DNA from 4 places in the Oerskovia jenensis genome. Region 4 is predicted to be linked to each of the others. Evidence: riboswitches for the same ligand, from Rfam matches in the RefSeq annotation. Region 4 holds a riboswitch; each other region holds the start of a gene.
What was found. Region 4 has a riboswitch for S-adenosylmethionine ahead of JOD49_RS18635 (ABC transporter substrate-binding protein). Riboswitches for the same ligand answer to the same signal wherever they lie in the genome.
Positions count from the first base shown of each region.

Region 1: another riboswitch for S-adenosylmethionine. It lies ahead of JOD49_RS08975 (rhodanese-like domain-containing protein); the one in region 4 lies ahead of JOD49_RS18635 (ABC transporter substrate-binding protein).
Region 2: another riboswitch for S-adenosylmethionine. It lies ahead of JOD49_RS10825 (methylenetetrahydrofolate reductase); the one in region 4 lies ahead of JOD49_RS18635 (ABC transporter substrate-binding protein).
Region 3: another riboswitch for S-adenosylmethionine. It lies ahead of JOD49_RS08745 (NAD(P)H-dependent oxidoreductase); the one in region 4 lies ahead of JOD49_RS18635 (ABC transporter substrate-binding protein).

Region 1 is NZ_JAFBBO010000001.1:1,997,520-2,000,842, forward strand. It holds gene JOD49_RS08965 (aminotransferase class V-fold PLP-dependent enzyme) at 1-349, opposite strand, end outside; SAM riboswitch class IV at 391-505, opposite strand; gene JOD49_RS08970 (phosphotransferase enzyme family protein) at 610-1,479, opposite strand; SAM riboswitch class I at 1,553-1,645, shown strand; gene JOD49_RS08975 (rhodanese-like domain-containing protein) at 1,652-2,116, shown strand; gene JOD49_RS08980 (O-succinylhomoserine sulfhydrylase) at 2,140-3,323, shown strand, end outside.
Region 2 is NZ_JAFBBO010000001.1:2,415,601-2,418,923, reverse strand. It holds gene metE (5-methyltetrahydropteroyltriglutamate--homocysteine S-methyltransferase) at 1-576, opposite strand, end outside; gene JOD49_RS10825 (methylenetetrahydrofolate reductase) at 597-1,646, opposite strand; SAM riboswitch class I at 1,759-1,861, opposite strand; gene JOD49_RS10820 (NYN domain-containing protein) at 2,101-3,321, shown strand.
Region 3 is NZ_JAFBBO010000001.1:1,946,382-1,949,704, forward strand. It holds gene gdhA (NADP-specific glutamate dehydrogenase) at 1-1,198, opposite strand, end outside; SAM riboswitch class IV at 1,495-1,604, shown strand; gene JOD49_RS08745 (NAD(P)H-dependent oxidoreductase) at 1,625-2,254, shown strand; gene JOD49_RS08750 (flavin reductase family protein) at 2,251-2,817, shown strand; gene JOD49_RS08755 (methionine ABC transporter permease) at 2,920-3,323, opposite strand, start outside.
Region 4 is NZ_JAFBBO010000001.1:4,174,439-4,177,761, reverse strand. It holds gene JOD49_RS18635 (ABC transporter substrate-binding protein) at 8-1,660, opposite strand; SAM riboswitch class IV at 1,978-2,089, opposite strand; gene proB (glutamate 5-kinase) at 2,256-3,323, opposite strand, start outside.

The DNA.
Region 1 (3,323 bases), 2.2 Mb from region 4:
CCGGGACGCAGCCCGCGAGGAGGTTGAGCGAGTCCGTGGTGTTGCGCGTGACGATCGTGACGTCGTCCTCGCGCGCGCCGACGAACGCGCCGATCGTCTGGCGAGCGGCCTCGTAGAGGGCCGTCGACACCTGGGAGAGGTAGCCCGCGCCGCGGTGCACGCTCGCGTACAGCGGCAGGACCTCGTTGACCCGGTCGGCCACGACCTGGAGCGCCGGGGCCGAGGCCGCGACGTCGAGGTTCGCGTACGGGACGCTGCGCCCGTCGACGAGGGGGACCAGGGTGTCGCTGCCCACGACGGGCAGCACGGCACACGAGATGGGGGCTTCGATGACTGCGTGTGCGCTCATGGCACGTCCTCCGGTGGTCGTCGGAGTTCGCCCTGCCGGCCCCTCCGCGCTTGCCCCCCTCCAGGTAGAGAGGGACCTGGTCGTCACCCGGGGCACCCCACCGCGGAGGAGGGTTGCCGGCCAGCAAACCGGGGCTTTGCGCTGGCACTCATGACCTGGTGTCCAGGATGGTCGAGGCGCCCGGAGCATGTCAACCGGTGGGCACGGCGTCTCGGATGATGGGCACGGCGGTCTCTCAGCAGCGCGGGTAGGTCAGGAGGTCAGGTGCGCGCGGTCGCTGCGAGCGCCGCGATGTAACGCGCATCGGCCCGGTACATGGCGGCGTGCTCCCGGAAGTCGTCGCGTCCGGTCACGGACGCCCGCTCGTCCGTGAACGCCGCGAGCTCGTGGAGCCGCGCGACCACGGTGGTCAGGACCTCACGTCGCGAGTACGGCATCCCGTAGGCGGCGACCAGCACGTCGAGTCGTGCCAACGAGTCCAGCCGCCCGACGACGTCGCTCCCCTCCGAGTCCCCTGCGTCCGCCACGAGGGGCGCGAGCCGGTAGCCGAGGTAGGCCAGGTCCCAGATCCGGGGGCCGGGGCTCGCGGTGTCGAAGTCGATGAGCCCCACGAGGGTTCCGTCGCGGAAGACCATGTTGTACGGGGCGACGTCGTTGTGGCACACGACCTCGGCGGGCTCGTGCGGTGCGGTCTGCCAGACGGGCGCCGCGGTGCGTGTGTCGAGGAACCCGACGCTCGCGTCGTGCACGCGCCGCAGCAGCGCGCCCGCGTCCCGGAGCACCGACTCGTCCCAGACCCACTCGGGCAGCGGGTAGTGCGCGACGTCACCGGGGAGGAAGGACAGCACCTCGCGCCCCTGCTCGTCCGTCCCGAGCGGCTCGGGCACCCCGGTGACGCCCTGTGCTCGCAGGTGCCGCAGGAGCGCCTGGATCGTGGGCGTCCAGGGACCTGCGGTCCGGCGGACGGTGTCGCCGCGCCGCACGACCGTCGTCGAGTTCCCCCCGGCCAGGGGCTCCTCGGCCTGGTCGGGCGCCTCGGGGTAGAGGGCTTGCGTCGAGGTAGAGGCCCCTGGTCCTCCGTCTCGACGGGAGTCCTCTACCTCGCGGTCCGGTTCGGGGAGATGGCTCATGCGCAGGAACCTACCCGACCACCCTGCGAGACGACCGTTCCATCTTGTGGGCACGGTGGCGTACGATCCGACGCAACCATCCAGAGCGGCTGAGTGACTTGGCACGATGACGCCGCAGCAACCCCCCGGCAACGGGCGAGGGTGCTACCGCCACGACCGATGGAGGATCACCATGAGTGTCCCTGACCGCGCGACCGCTGCCCCGGTCCCCGACGCCCGGCCCGCCGACGGCTACGCCGGCGACATCACGCCCCAGCAGGCGTGGACCCTTCTCCAGGGCGACCCGAGCGTCGTCCTCGTGGACGTGCGCACCGACGCCGAGTGGCGCTTCGTCGGGGTCCCCGACCTGGCCTCGACCGGCCGCGAGCCCGTCCTGGCCCAGTGGGTCGACGTCACGGGCCGCCCCAACCCGGCGTTCGTCGCGGAGCTCACCGCGGCCGGGGTGAGCCCTGAGCGTCCGGTCGTCTTCCTGTGCCGCTCGGGAGCCCGCTCGATCGGCGCCGCCAAGGCTGCCACCGCCGCGGGGCTGGGTCCCGCGTACAACGTCCTCGAGGGCTTCGAGGGAGCGCTCGACGGCGCCGGCCACCGCGGGTCGGACGGCTGGCGCGCAGCCGGTCTCCCCTGGAAGCAGTCGTGAGCGCCGCGCACGGGGACGGCGTCCTGCGCATCCCTGCCGGCGTCCCTGGCGGCTCGGGCCGCGGCCCGCTGCCCCGCTCGGCCCGTCCCGACACGCTCGCGGTGCGCGGCGGCCACGCCCGCTCCAACTTCGAGGAGACGAGCGAGGCGCTCTTCCTCACGCAGGGCTACGTCTACGGGAGCGCCGCGGAGGCGGAGGCCGCGTTCACGGGCGAGGTCGACCGCTTCATCTACTCGCGCTACGGCAACCCGACCGTGCACACGTTCGAGGAGCGGCTGCGCCTCATCGAGGGCGCCGAGGCCTGCTACGCCACGGCGTCCGGCATGTCGGCGGTCTTCACCTCGCTCGCGGCGCTGGTCGGCGCCGGGTCGCGCATCGTCGCCGCCCGCGCGCTCTTCGGCTCGTCGCTCGTCATCTTCGACGAGATCTTCGCCAAGTGGGGCGTGCGCACCGACTACGTCGACGGCCACGTGCTGTCGCAGTGGGAGGAGGCGCTGTCGACCCCTGCGGACGTCGTCTTCTTCGAGACCCCGTCCAACCCCATGCAGGACGTGATCGACGTGCGCCGCGTGAGCGACCTCGCGCACGCCGCAGGCGCGGTCGTCGTGCTCGACAACGTGTTCGCGACCCCCGTGCTGCAGAAGCCGCTCGAGCTCGGCGCCGACGTCGTCGTGTACTCGGCGACCAAGCACATCGACGGGCAGGGGCGCGTGCTCGGCGGCGCGATCCTGGGTTCCGAGGAGTACGTCAAGGGACCGGTCCAGACCTTCATCCGCAACACCGGCCCGTCGCTCAGCGCGTTCAACGCGTGGGTCCTGGTCAAGGGGCTCGAGACCCTCTCGGTGCGCGTCAAGGCGCAGAACGCCTCGGCCCTCCAGGTCGCGACCGCCCTCGAGGACCTGCCCGGCGTCACGGCCGTGCGCTACCCGTTCCTGGCCTCGCACCCGCAGGTCGAGCTCGCCAAGGCCCAGCAGAGCGGTGGCGGGACGGTCGTGACGTTCAACCTCGACGTGCCGGGCGCCGACGACCCGCGCACCGACCCCGAGCTTCTCAAGAAGCGCACGTTCCAGTTCCTCGACGCCCTGCGGGTCGTGGACATCTCGAACAACCTGGGCGACGCCAAGTCGCTCATCACGCACCCGGCGACCACGACGCACCGCAAGCTGGGTCCGGACGGGCGTGCCGCCGTCGGGATCGCGGAGACGAC
Region 2 (3,323 bases), 1.8 Mb from region 4:
GCGCGAGAGCGGGCTGAAGCCGGACGCGCTGTCGTCGGCGGCCTTGGACAGCGCGAGGAACGTGACGGGCCCGACGACGACGGGCCGGGTCACGACGCCCGCGTCCTTGGCTTCGACGAACTGGCGCACGATGCGGTCGTCCGCGAAGCGGAACGGTGTGGACTCGCTGATCTCGGGGACCAGGTAGTGGTAGTTCGTGTCGAACCACTTGGTCATCTCGAGCGGGGCGTCCTCACCGGCGCCGCGCGCGACCGTGAAGTAGCCCGCGAGGTCCAGCGCGCCCTTCTCGTCGGTGAGCGACGCGAAGCGCGACGGGACCGCCCCGAGGAGAGCGACGACGTCGAGCACCTGGTCGTAGTACGAGAACGAGCCGGGCACGGCGCCCGACGAGGCGTCGAGGCCCAGGTCGACGAGACGCTGGGCGGCCGCGACGCGCAGCGCCGAGGCCGTGGCCTCGAGCTCGTCGGCCGTGGAGCGCCCGGCCCAGAAGGACTCGACGGCCTTCTTGAGCTCGCGGCGCGGGCCGATGCGGGGGTAGCCGAGGACGGAACCGGAGGGGAACGTGGGTGCACTCATGGTGATTACCTCTGAACTGGTCAGACCGAGGGCCCGCCCAGGGCGGGCTCGGCGGAGGGAAGGGGAGTGCCGGAGACCCACGGCCCGCTGGCCAGGTCGGGGGTGCGGGACGAGACGCTGCTCGCGTCCCCCGCTACCCCACCGCCGAGGTTGACTCCCTCGAGCAGGTCTAGAGCGGCTTGGTGCTTGTTGAACGTGTAGATGTGGAGGCCGGGCGCGCCGGCCGCGAGGACCTGGCGCGCGAGCTCGACCGAGTGCCGGATACCCAGCCTGTGGCGTGCGTCCGGGTCCTGCTCGGCCTCGAGGGCCTCGACGACGCGGCGCGGTGCCGGGACGCCAGTGAGCTCCTCGACGCGTGCGAGGCGGGCCGGGTCCGTCATGGGCAGCAGGCCCGCGAGGATCGGGATGGTCACCCCGGCGGCGCGCGCCTCGGCGACGAAGTCGATGTAGGACGACGCCTCGTAGAAGAGCTGCGTGATCGCGAAGTCCGCTCCGGCCTGCTGCTTCTGCCAGAGGCGGCGCACCTCCTGGGTGCGGCTCGTGCCCGCGGCGAGGTTCCCGTCGGGGAACGTCGCGACCGCGATGGTCAGGGGGCGGGCCGCGCCGCGCAGCGCGACGCTCGGGCTCGCGGCGCAGCGCGCGGCCTCGACCTCGCGCAGCAGGGCCACGAGCTCGGTGCTGGACCGCACGCCGTCCTCGGCGGGGCGCCAGTCGGGCTGGTCGCGCGGAGGGTCCCCGCGCAGGGCGAGGAAGCTGCGCACACCGGCGTCGAGGAAGTCCGTGATGACGTCCTCGACGTCCTCGCGCGAGGCGCCCACGCAGGTCAGGTGCGCGATGGGCAGCACGGGCGTGCCGTGCAGGAGCTGGCTGATGACGCGGCGCGAGGTCTCGCGGTCCGTGCCGGCCGCGCCGTACGTGACCGACACGAAGTCCGGGGACGTCGCGACGAGCCGCCGCGCCGTCTCCCAGAACTTGGGGGCGGCGTCGGGGCGGCGCGGGGGCATGAGCTCGAACGACACCGTGGGTCGCGGTGCCTCGTGCCCGAAGTGCCCCAGGTCGACGATGCTCATCGTGCGACCGCCGGGAGGGGCGTGCCGACGGTGGCCACGAAGGCCGAACGGGTGGTGCGCGGGACCCCGGTACGGTGCGGGGTTGCGCAGAAGGATGCCTCGGTCATGAATCGCTCCATCGAACCTGGCTGTAGCACCCGTACCCGCGGGAGGCTTCCGTTGGGGGGTTGCTGCGGTGTCAACGAGCCAGGACTCTCGACCGCTCTGGATGGTGGTGACGATCGTAGGGGGAATCCATGATGCGAGCCAGTATCTGCTCGAAGCGTGAGACGGAAGGGTCTGGCGTCGGGGAGTCGACTCGTCTCGCGGTGTGCGCGCGCCCCGGCGGACCCTTCGTCGGGCCGACCGGTGTCCTTACAACCTACGCCCGTCTCCCGCCCAGCGGCCTGTGACATACGGGCTGGTCGCCGCGGCGGATGGGCGTTCGGACGACGCGGGCAATACCCTGGCGGATATGGACACCGAAGAACGTCTGGCCGTCTTCCTCGACTACGACAACCTCGCGCTGGGCGCGCGCGACCACCTGGGCGGGATGACCTTCGACTTCAAGCCGATCGCCGACGCGTTGGCCGCGCGCGGCCGTGTCGTCGTCCGCCGTGCCTACGCCGACTGGTCGTACTTCGACGAGGACCGCCGCTCCCTGACCCGTCACCAGGTCGAGCTCATCGAGATGCCCCAGCGCATGGGGGCCTCGCGCAAGAACGCGGCCGACATCAAGATGGTCGTCGACGCGATCGAGATGGCCTTCGAGCGTGAGTACATCTCTACCTTCGTCATGTGTACGGGCGACAGCGACTTCTCCCCCCTCGTGCACAAGCTGCGTGAGCTCAACAAGCGCGTCATCGGGATCGGCGTCGAGAACTCGACGTCCAAGCTGCTGCCGGCGGCGTGCGACGAGTTCCTCTTCTACGACCGCCTCGAGGGCGTCGAGATCCCGGACGAGCCCGTCGAGCGCAAGCGCTCCTCGAACAGCTCGAACCGGAGCGGGACCCGCAAGTCGTACGGCCGCTCCACGGGCTCCTCGGGCTCCTCGGGCAAGGCCGCAGCCGTTCCTGCGCCCGAGGCCGTGACCCCGCCCCCGGCCGCCGACGCCACGGCACCGACCGCCGAGAGCGCGCCCGAGCCGACCTCCGTCCCGCTGGACGTCGAGGCCGAGCTCGAGTCCGCCGTCGGGCACGGGGCCTCCTCGGCCTCCGAGGACGAGGACCTCGCGGTCCTCGTCGCGCAGACCCTCGCGGACCTGTCGAGCTCGTCGAGCGGGGCCGTCGTCGCCTCGACGCTCAAGCGCACGCTGCTCCGCAAGGACCCCACCTTCAGCGAGGCCGACTACGGCTTCCGCAACTTCGGCGAGTTCCTGCGCTACCTCGAGGAGCGCGGCGTCGTACAGCTCAGCGCGGGCCCCGCGACGGGCGACCCCGAGGTCTCGCTGCCCGAGCGCGGGCACGCCGGGGACGACTTCGCGCTGCTGCGCACGGTCGTGGGCGAGCAGGGCGACTCGGTGCCCCTGTCCGGCCTCAAGAACCAGCTCCGCAAGAAGCGCCCCGACTTCAGCGAGAAGGCGCTCGGCTACCGCAGCTTCCTCCAGTTCTGCAAGGCCGCGCAGACCGCGGGCGCGATCGACCTGCGCTGGGACGACGACGCCGACGACTACCTCGTGTCGGTCGCGACGCGCTGAAC
Region 3 (3,323 bases), 2.2 Mb from region 4:
CGAGGCGCTTCTCGGTGTGCTCGAACGTCCACGCGTCGCGCGAGGCGTTCTGCTGCATCTCGAGGGCCGAGGTGGCGACGCCACCGGCGTTCGCGGCCTTGCCCGGGGCGAAGAGCACGCCCGCGTCCAGGAGCAACGACACGGCCCCGGGCGTGGTGGGCATGTTGGCGCCCTCGGCGACCGCGAGGACACCGTTCGCGACGAGCTGCTTGGCGTCCTGCTCGGTGAGCTCGTTCTGCGTGGCGCACGGCAGGGCGACGGTCGCGGGGACGTCCCAGATGCTGCCCCCCGTGACGAGGCGTGCGCCGGGGCGACGCTCGACGTAGTCGGCCACGCGTCCGCGCTCGACCTCCTTGATCTGGCGGAGCAGCTCGACGTCCACGCCGGCCTCGTCGACCACGTATCCCGACGAGTCGGAGAACGACACGACGTTCGCCCCGAGCTGCTGGGCCTTCTGGATCGCGTAGGTCGCGACGTTCCCCGAGCCGGACACGACGACGCGCTGGCCGTCGAAGCTCTGGCCCTTGGTGCGCAGCATGTGGTCGGCGAAGAAGACCGTGCCGTACCCCGTGGCCTCGGTGCGCACGAGCGACCCGCCCCAGCTGATGCCCTTGCCCGTGAGGACGCCGGACTCGTAGCGGTTGGTGATGCGCTTGTACTGGCCGAACAGGTAGCCGATCTCGCGACCACCCACGCCGATGTCGCCGGCCGGGACGTCGGTGTACTCACCGATGTGGCGGTAGAGCTCGGTCATGAACGACTGGCAGAAGCGCATGACCTCGCCGTCTGACTTGCCGCGCGGGTCGAAGTCCGACCCGCCCTTGCCGCCGCCGATGGGCATGCCGGTGAGCGAGTTCTTGAAGATCTGCTCGAACCCGAGGAACTTGACGATGCCCAGGTAGACCGACGGGTGGAAGCGCAGACCGCCCTTGTACGGGCCGAGGGCCGAGTTGAACTCGACGCGGAAGCCGCGGTTGATCTGCACGCGGTTCTTGTCGTCGACCCACGGCACGCGGAAGATGATCTGGCGCTCGGGCTCGCAGATGCGCTCGAGCACGGCGGCGTCGACGTACTGGGGGTTCTTCTGGAGCACCGGCCCGAGCGAGTCGAAGACCTCGCGAACCGCCTGGTGGAACTCGACCTCACCAGGGTTGCGGGCGAGGACCTCGTCGAAGACGGACTGCAGACGACTATCCATGGAGTGCTCCTCGGCAGGGCAGGGCTTTGAACCGCACCAGGTTACGTACTCGTAAACTCCGCCGTACTTCCGTCCCACTCTGGGAGACAGCAGGCTCACGACCTGGGACGTTGCCCGTGCCCGGGGCAACAGTCGGGCTCCCCGTCCGGGCGTCGACCACCGCACCCGCCACCGCACCGGGCCGTGCGCCGTGCCCCGAGGTCCGGGCCCCCGGAACGAAACCTCCGTCCACCCTCTGAGAATTCTCGACCTGATCGGTGCAGATTCCCCCGGCCGGGGTTATACCCCTACCCAGAGGTCACGAGCACCAGCACCAAGCCCCGGCTCGCTGGTCAGCAACCCCTTCACGACGGGGTGCTCCGGGAGATGACCTGGCCGCGCCGGCACGACGCGGCAAGCGTGCAGCACGACGACAGTGAGGAAGCGATGACCCAGCACCCTGCAGCACCCCACCCCGCCGAGCCAGGCCCCCCGCGACCGGCCGTGGTGACCCTGGTCGGCAACCCGCGGCCCGGGTCGCGGACCCTGTCGGCCGCCCGGACGGTCGCGGCCCGCGTCGCCGACCACCTGGGCCTCGCCCCGGCCGACGCGCCCGAGCCCGCCCCGACCACGATCGACCTGGCCGACCTCGCCACCGAGATCCTCGCCCCCGAGCACCCGCGGGCCGACGCCGCGCGCGAGACCGCCGCGAGCGCCGCGGTGCTGGTCGTCGCGACACCGGTCTACAAGGGCTCGTACACCGGGCTGCTCAAGGCGTTCCTCGACCTCTACGGCCCGGACGGCCTGGCCGGGGTCGTCGCCGTCCCCGTCGTGGTGTCGGGCAACCCCGCGCACGCCCTCGCGGGCGAGGTGCACCTGCGCCCGCTCCTCGTCGAGCTCGGCGCGACCGTCCCCGCACGGACGCTCACCCTCCTGGACTCCCGGCTCGACGAGGCCGACCTCACGACCGCCGTCGACGCCTGGCTCGACCACGCGGGAGGGCCCTTGCGGCGGGCGGCGAGCGACGCCGTCGGGCAGGACACGTCCACCCCCGAGCTCGCCGAGGTGACCCGATGACCGCCGACCCCACGACCCGCCCCGACGTCGCGGGCCTCGCCGGACTCGAGGCCCTGCTCCACGAGCAGGACGAGCCGCAGCTCAGCCCCGACGCCTACAAGGCGGTGTTCCGGCAGCACCCCGCGGGCGTCGCGGTGATCGCGCTCGAGCACGAGGGCCGCCCCGTGGGCTTCACGGCGACGTCGGTCATCTCGGTCTCGGCCGCGCCGCCGCTGCTCGCGTTCTCGCTCGCGTCGACGTCGTCGTCGTGGCCCGCGATCTCGGCGGCCCGCACGGTCACGGTCAACTTCCTGGCCGCCGACCAGGACGACGTGTCGGCACGCTTCGCGACGAGCGGGACCGACCGCTTCGCGGCCGGCGGCTGGTCCCCTCTCGAGTCCGGGGAGCCCGTGATCGACGGCGCGCTGTCCTGGGTGCGCGGCCGCATCATCCAGCGCACGCCCGTGGGCGACAGCTACCTGGTCTCGCTGCGCGCACTCGCGTCGGGGACCCGGGCAGGCGCGACGCCGCTCGTCTACCACGACCGGTCCTACCACCGGATCGGGGACCACTCGGCTCTCTGAGCCCCACGATCCGGGTGAGGGGCCCGACGGCGGTTCGCACCGCCGTCGGGCCCCTCACCTGTGCCCGGCGCGCGCCGGGCACGGGGGCGCCGGACTGCCGGGCTACCGGACGATGCGGTGGTCCCACCTGCGCACGAGCCGATTGCCGACCACCTGGAACACCTGGACGAGCAGGACGATCACGGCCACCGAGAACACCATGACGTCCGTCTGGAACAGGTTGTAGCCGTACCGGATCGCGAAGTCACCGACCCCGCCCCCGCCGACGATCCCCACGATCGTCGTGTACGACACGAACGCGACCAGGAGGATGATCGACGCGTTCACGAGCAGCGGGAACGACTCGCGGAGAAGGACCCGGAAGACGATCCGCAACCTGCCCGCGCCCAACGCCTCGGCCGCCTCGATCGACCCCCTGTCGGCGGCGAGGAGGCTCTGCTCGGCGAGGCGTGCGAAGTAGGGCACGGCACTGACCACGAGCGGGACCGTCGCGGCCGTCGTGCCGA
Region 4 (3,323 bases):
GCGGGACTCAGTCCTGCTGGACCCAGGCGCCGTGGAAGTCGAGGCGGGTCGACGCCTCGAAGCCCAGTCCGTGGACCGTGTCGGCCGCCGCGATCGTCGTCGAGAGCTCGTAGACCGGGATCGAGTGCCCCTGCTGCACCAGGAGGCGCGCCGCCTCGGTCACGAGCTCCTGCCGCTCGGCCGGGTCGGTCGACGCCGCCGAGCGGTCGAGCAGGTCGTCGACCTCCTCGGGGGCCCGCTTGTTGATGTTGCGCGCGTTGGCCGAGAAGATCGTGCGCAGCACGTCGGGGTCCGAGCGCGTCAGGTTGTAGTAGTCGAAGTCGAAGTCCCCGGACTTCTTGAGCTCGGTGGACTCGGCGACCGTGACCTGCTTGAGCTGGAGGTCCACGCCGATCTTCGCGAGCTGCTGCTGGACGAGCTCGAGCGGCTCGGCCACCTGCCAGAACGTGACCGTGGTGGACAGGCGCTGCCCGTCCTTGACCCGCACGCCGTCGGCACCCTCGACCCAGCCCGCGTCGTCGAGGAGCTTCTCTGCGCCGTCCGGGTCGTACGCCAGGTCGTCCGAGACGTCGGCCCACAGCGGGGTCGAGTGCGACAGCACGCTCGTCGCGGGCTCGTCCTGCGGGGTCAGCAGGGTCGCGGCGATCTCCTCGCGGTCGATGCCCTTGCTGATCGCCTGCCGCACCGCCGGGTCGGCGGCGAGCGGACGGGACTCGTTGGGGAAGAGGTTGAAGACGACACCCGGGTTCGCCCGGTACGCGAGCCAGAAACCGTTGCCGTCGAACTGCGGCAGGTCGACCGTGCTGATGGCCGCGGTCGCGTCGATCTGCCCCGAGAGCAGGCTGCCGGTGCGCACGCTGGCCTCGGGCACGAACTTCACGGTCACGGTGTCGAGGTACGCCTCGCCCGTGTGGTCGTCCGCCTCGGAGGCCCAGTCGTACCCGGCGACCTTCTCGAGCACGACCTCCTGGTCGAACGTGTACGACCTCACCGCGAACGGTCCGGAGCCCACGAACTTCCCGGCGCACCGGTCCTCGACGCTCAGCGCGGCCGACGCGGGCGAGAGCAGCCCGAGCGAGAAGGTCGAGGACGCCTGGAGGAACTGCGCGCTGGGTGCCGAGAAGTCGACCCGCACGGTGCGGGGGTCCACGACCGTGGTCCCCTCGTACCCCACGAGGTAGGCCGAGCCGAGCGAGGCCGCTGCGCCCAGCTCGACGATCTTGTCGAAGTTCGTCTTGACCGCGGCCGCGTCGATCGGCGTGCCGTCGGCGAACGTCGGTCCCTCCCGGAGCGTGAACGTGAAGCTCGTCGCGTCCGCGTCGACCTCCCAGCTCTCGGCGAGCCAGGGCAGGATCTCGCCCGTGTCGGGGTCCTGCGCGGTGAGCGAGGCCACGGTCTGACGGGCCGAGGCGATCGCGTCGTTGTTCCCGACCTGCTGCGGGTCGATGCAGTGCGAGTCGACCGTGACCGCGAAGGTGAGGTTGCCGCCCGGGACGGGCTCCGCCGTCGGGCCGGGGGACGTGCCGTCCGCCGCGCCGCCGTCACCGGAGCCGCACGCCCCGAGCAGGAGCGCCGTCGTGGCGAGGGAGGCCGCGGCGAGTGCGCGGCGGGACGGGGCCGTGCGGCCGCCGGGGCCCGTGGGCCTGGTCGAGAGGGACATGCGAGAGGTGCTCCTTCGGTCGTGCGCGCCGCGCGACCGGCAGGGCCGGCGGCGCGCAGGGGTCGCCGACGGACCGTGGGTGCGTCGGGTCGACGCCTGCTCACGGTGCGCGGCGGTGGGGGCCGTCAGGGGACGGCGAAGGTGGGGACGTGGTCGACGCGGGGGTCTCGCCCGCGCGTCAGGTGCGACCTGGGTTCAGCCGGGTGTCAGCGACAACAGGGGACGAGGAGCCGGGGGCCGTCGAGGTGGCGGACCGCCCTGCGGTCGTGCTCCTGCTCCGTGCCGGGTGCGCGCATCGTCCGTTCCTCCGTGTGCCTACCGCGTGCTTACCGCGCCCGACGGGTCGCGGTCAGGTACCACCCGGAGCACCCCGTCACGTCGAAGGGTTGCTGGCCAGCGAGCCGGGTCTTGGCACTGGCGCTCTTCACCTGCCGCACAGGAAAGCCCCCCGAGGGCGAGGAGTCAAGGGGTGAGAGCGCCGTCCCACACGGTGAGACGCCAGGGGGGTGCGAGACGGGGCCCGGTGACCCGTGACGGGTCGCCGAGCCCCGTCAGGGAGTCGTGCGGCAGGGCGCCCAGGCGCGGCGAACCCCGCTCAGGACGCCTTGCGCTTGCGGCCGACGAGCACCAGGTCGTCACGGTGCACGATCTCGCGGTCGTACCCCTCGCCCAGCTTGTCGCGCAGCTCGTGGGTCGAACGTCCCAGGAGGCCGGGGATGTCGCTCGAGTCGAAGGCCACGAGGCCGCGCGCGATCACGCGCCCGTCGGGGGCGACGAGCTCGACGGGGTCGCCCGCGTCGAAGTCGCCCGTGACCCCGACGACCCCCGCGGGCAGCAGCGACGCACGTCCGGCCAGCACCGCGGCGACGGCCCCCGCGTCGAGCTCGAGGCGTCCGCGAGTGCGGGCCGCGTGCGCGAGCCACAGGCGCCGGCGCGTGGTGCGCTTGCCCGTCACGGCGAACCAGGTCCCGACCTCGCGCCCCGCGAGCGCGCCCTCGGCGTGCGCGGCCTTGGTCAGCACGACGGGGATGCCCGATCCGGTCGCGATGCGCACCGACTCGAGCTTGGTCAGCATGCCGCCCGTCCCGATCGAGCTGCCCCGGCCCGTGACCTCGATGCCCTCGAGGTCGAGCGCGGAGTGCACCTCGCGGATGCGCTGGGTACCGGGCCGCGAGGGCGGACCGTCGTACAGGCCGTCGACGTCGGTCAGCAGGACCATCGCGTCGGCGCGGACCAGGTGCGAGACCAGGGCCGCGAGGCGGTCGTTGTCCCCGAAGCGGATCTCGTCCGTCGCGACCGCGTCGTTCTCGTTGACGACGGGCACGATCCCCAGGTCGAGCAGGCGTTCGAGCGAGCGCTGGGCGTTGCGGTAGTGCCCCCGGCGGATGGTGTCCTCGGCCGTGAGGAGCACCTGGCCCACGCGGATGCCGTACTCGGCGAACGCCTGCGCGTACCGGGCGACCAGGAGCCCCTGCCCCACCGAGGCCGCGGCCTGGGCCGTGGCGAGGTCGCGTGGTCGCGCGCTCAGGCCGAGCGGGCCGATCCCCGCAGCGATCGCCCCCGACGTCACGAGCACGACCTGTCCACCCGCGGCGTGCCGCGCGGCGATGACGTCGACGAGCGCGTGGAGGGCCGGGACGCTGAGGTGCCCGTCGGGTCCGGT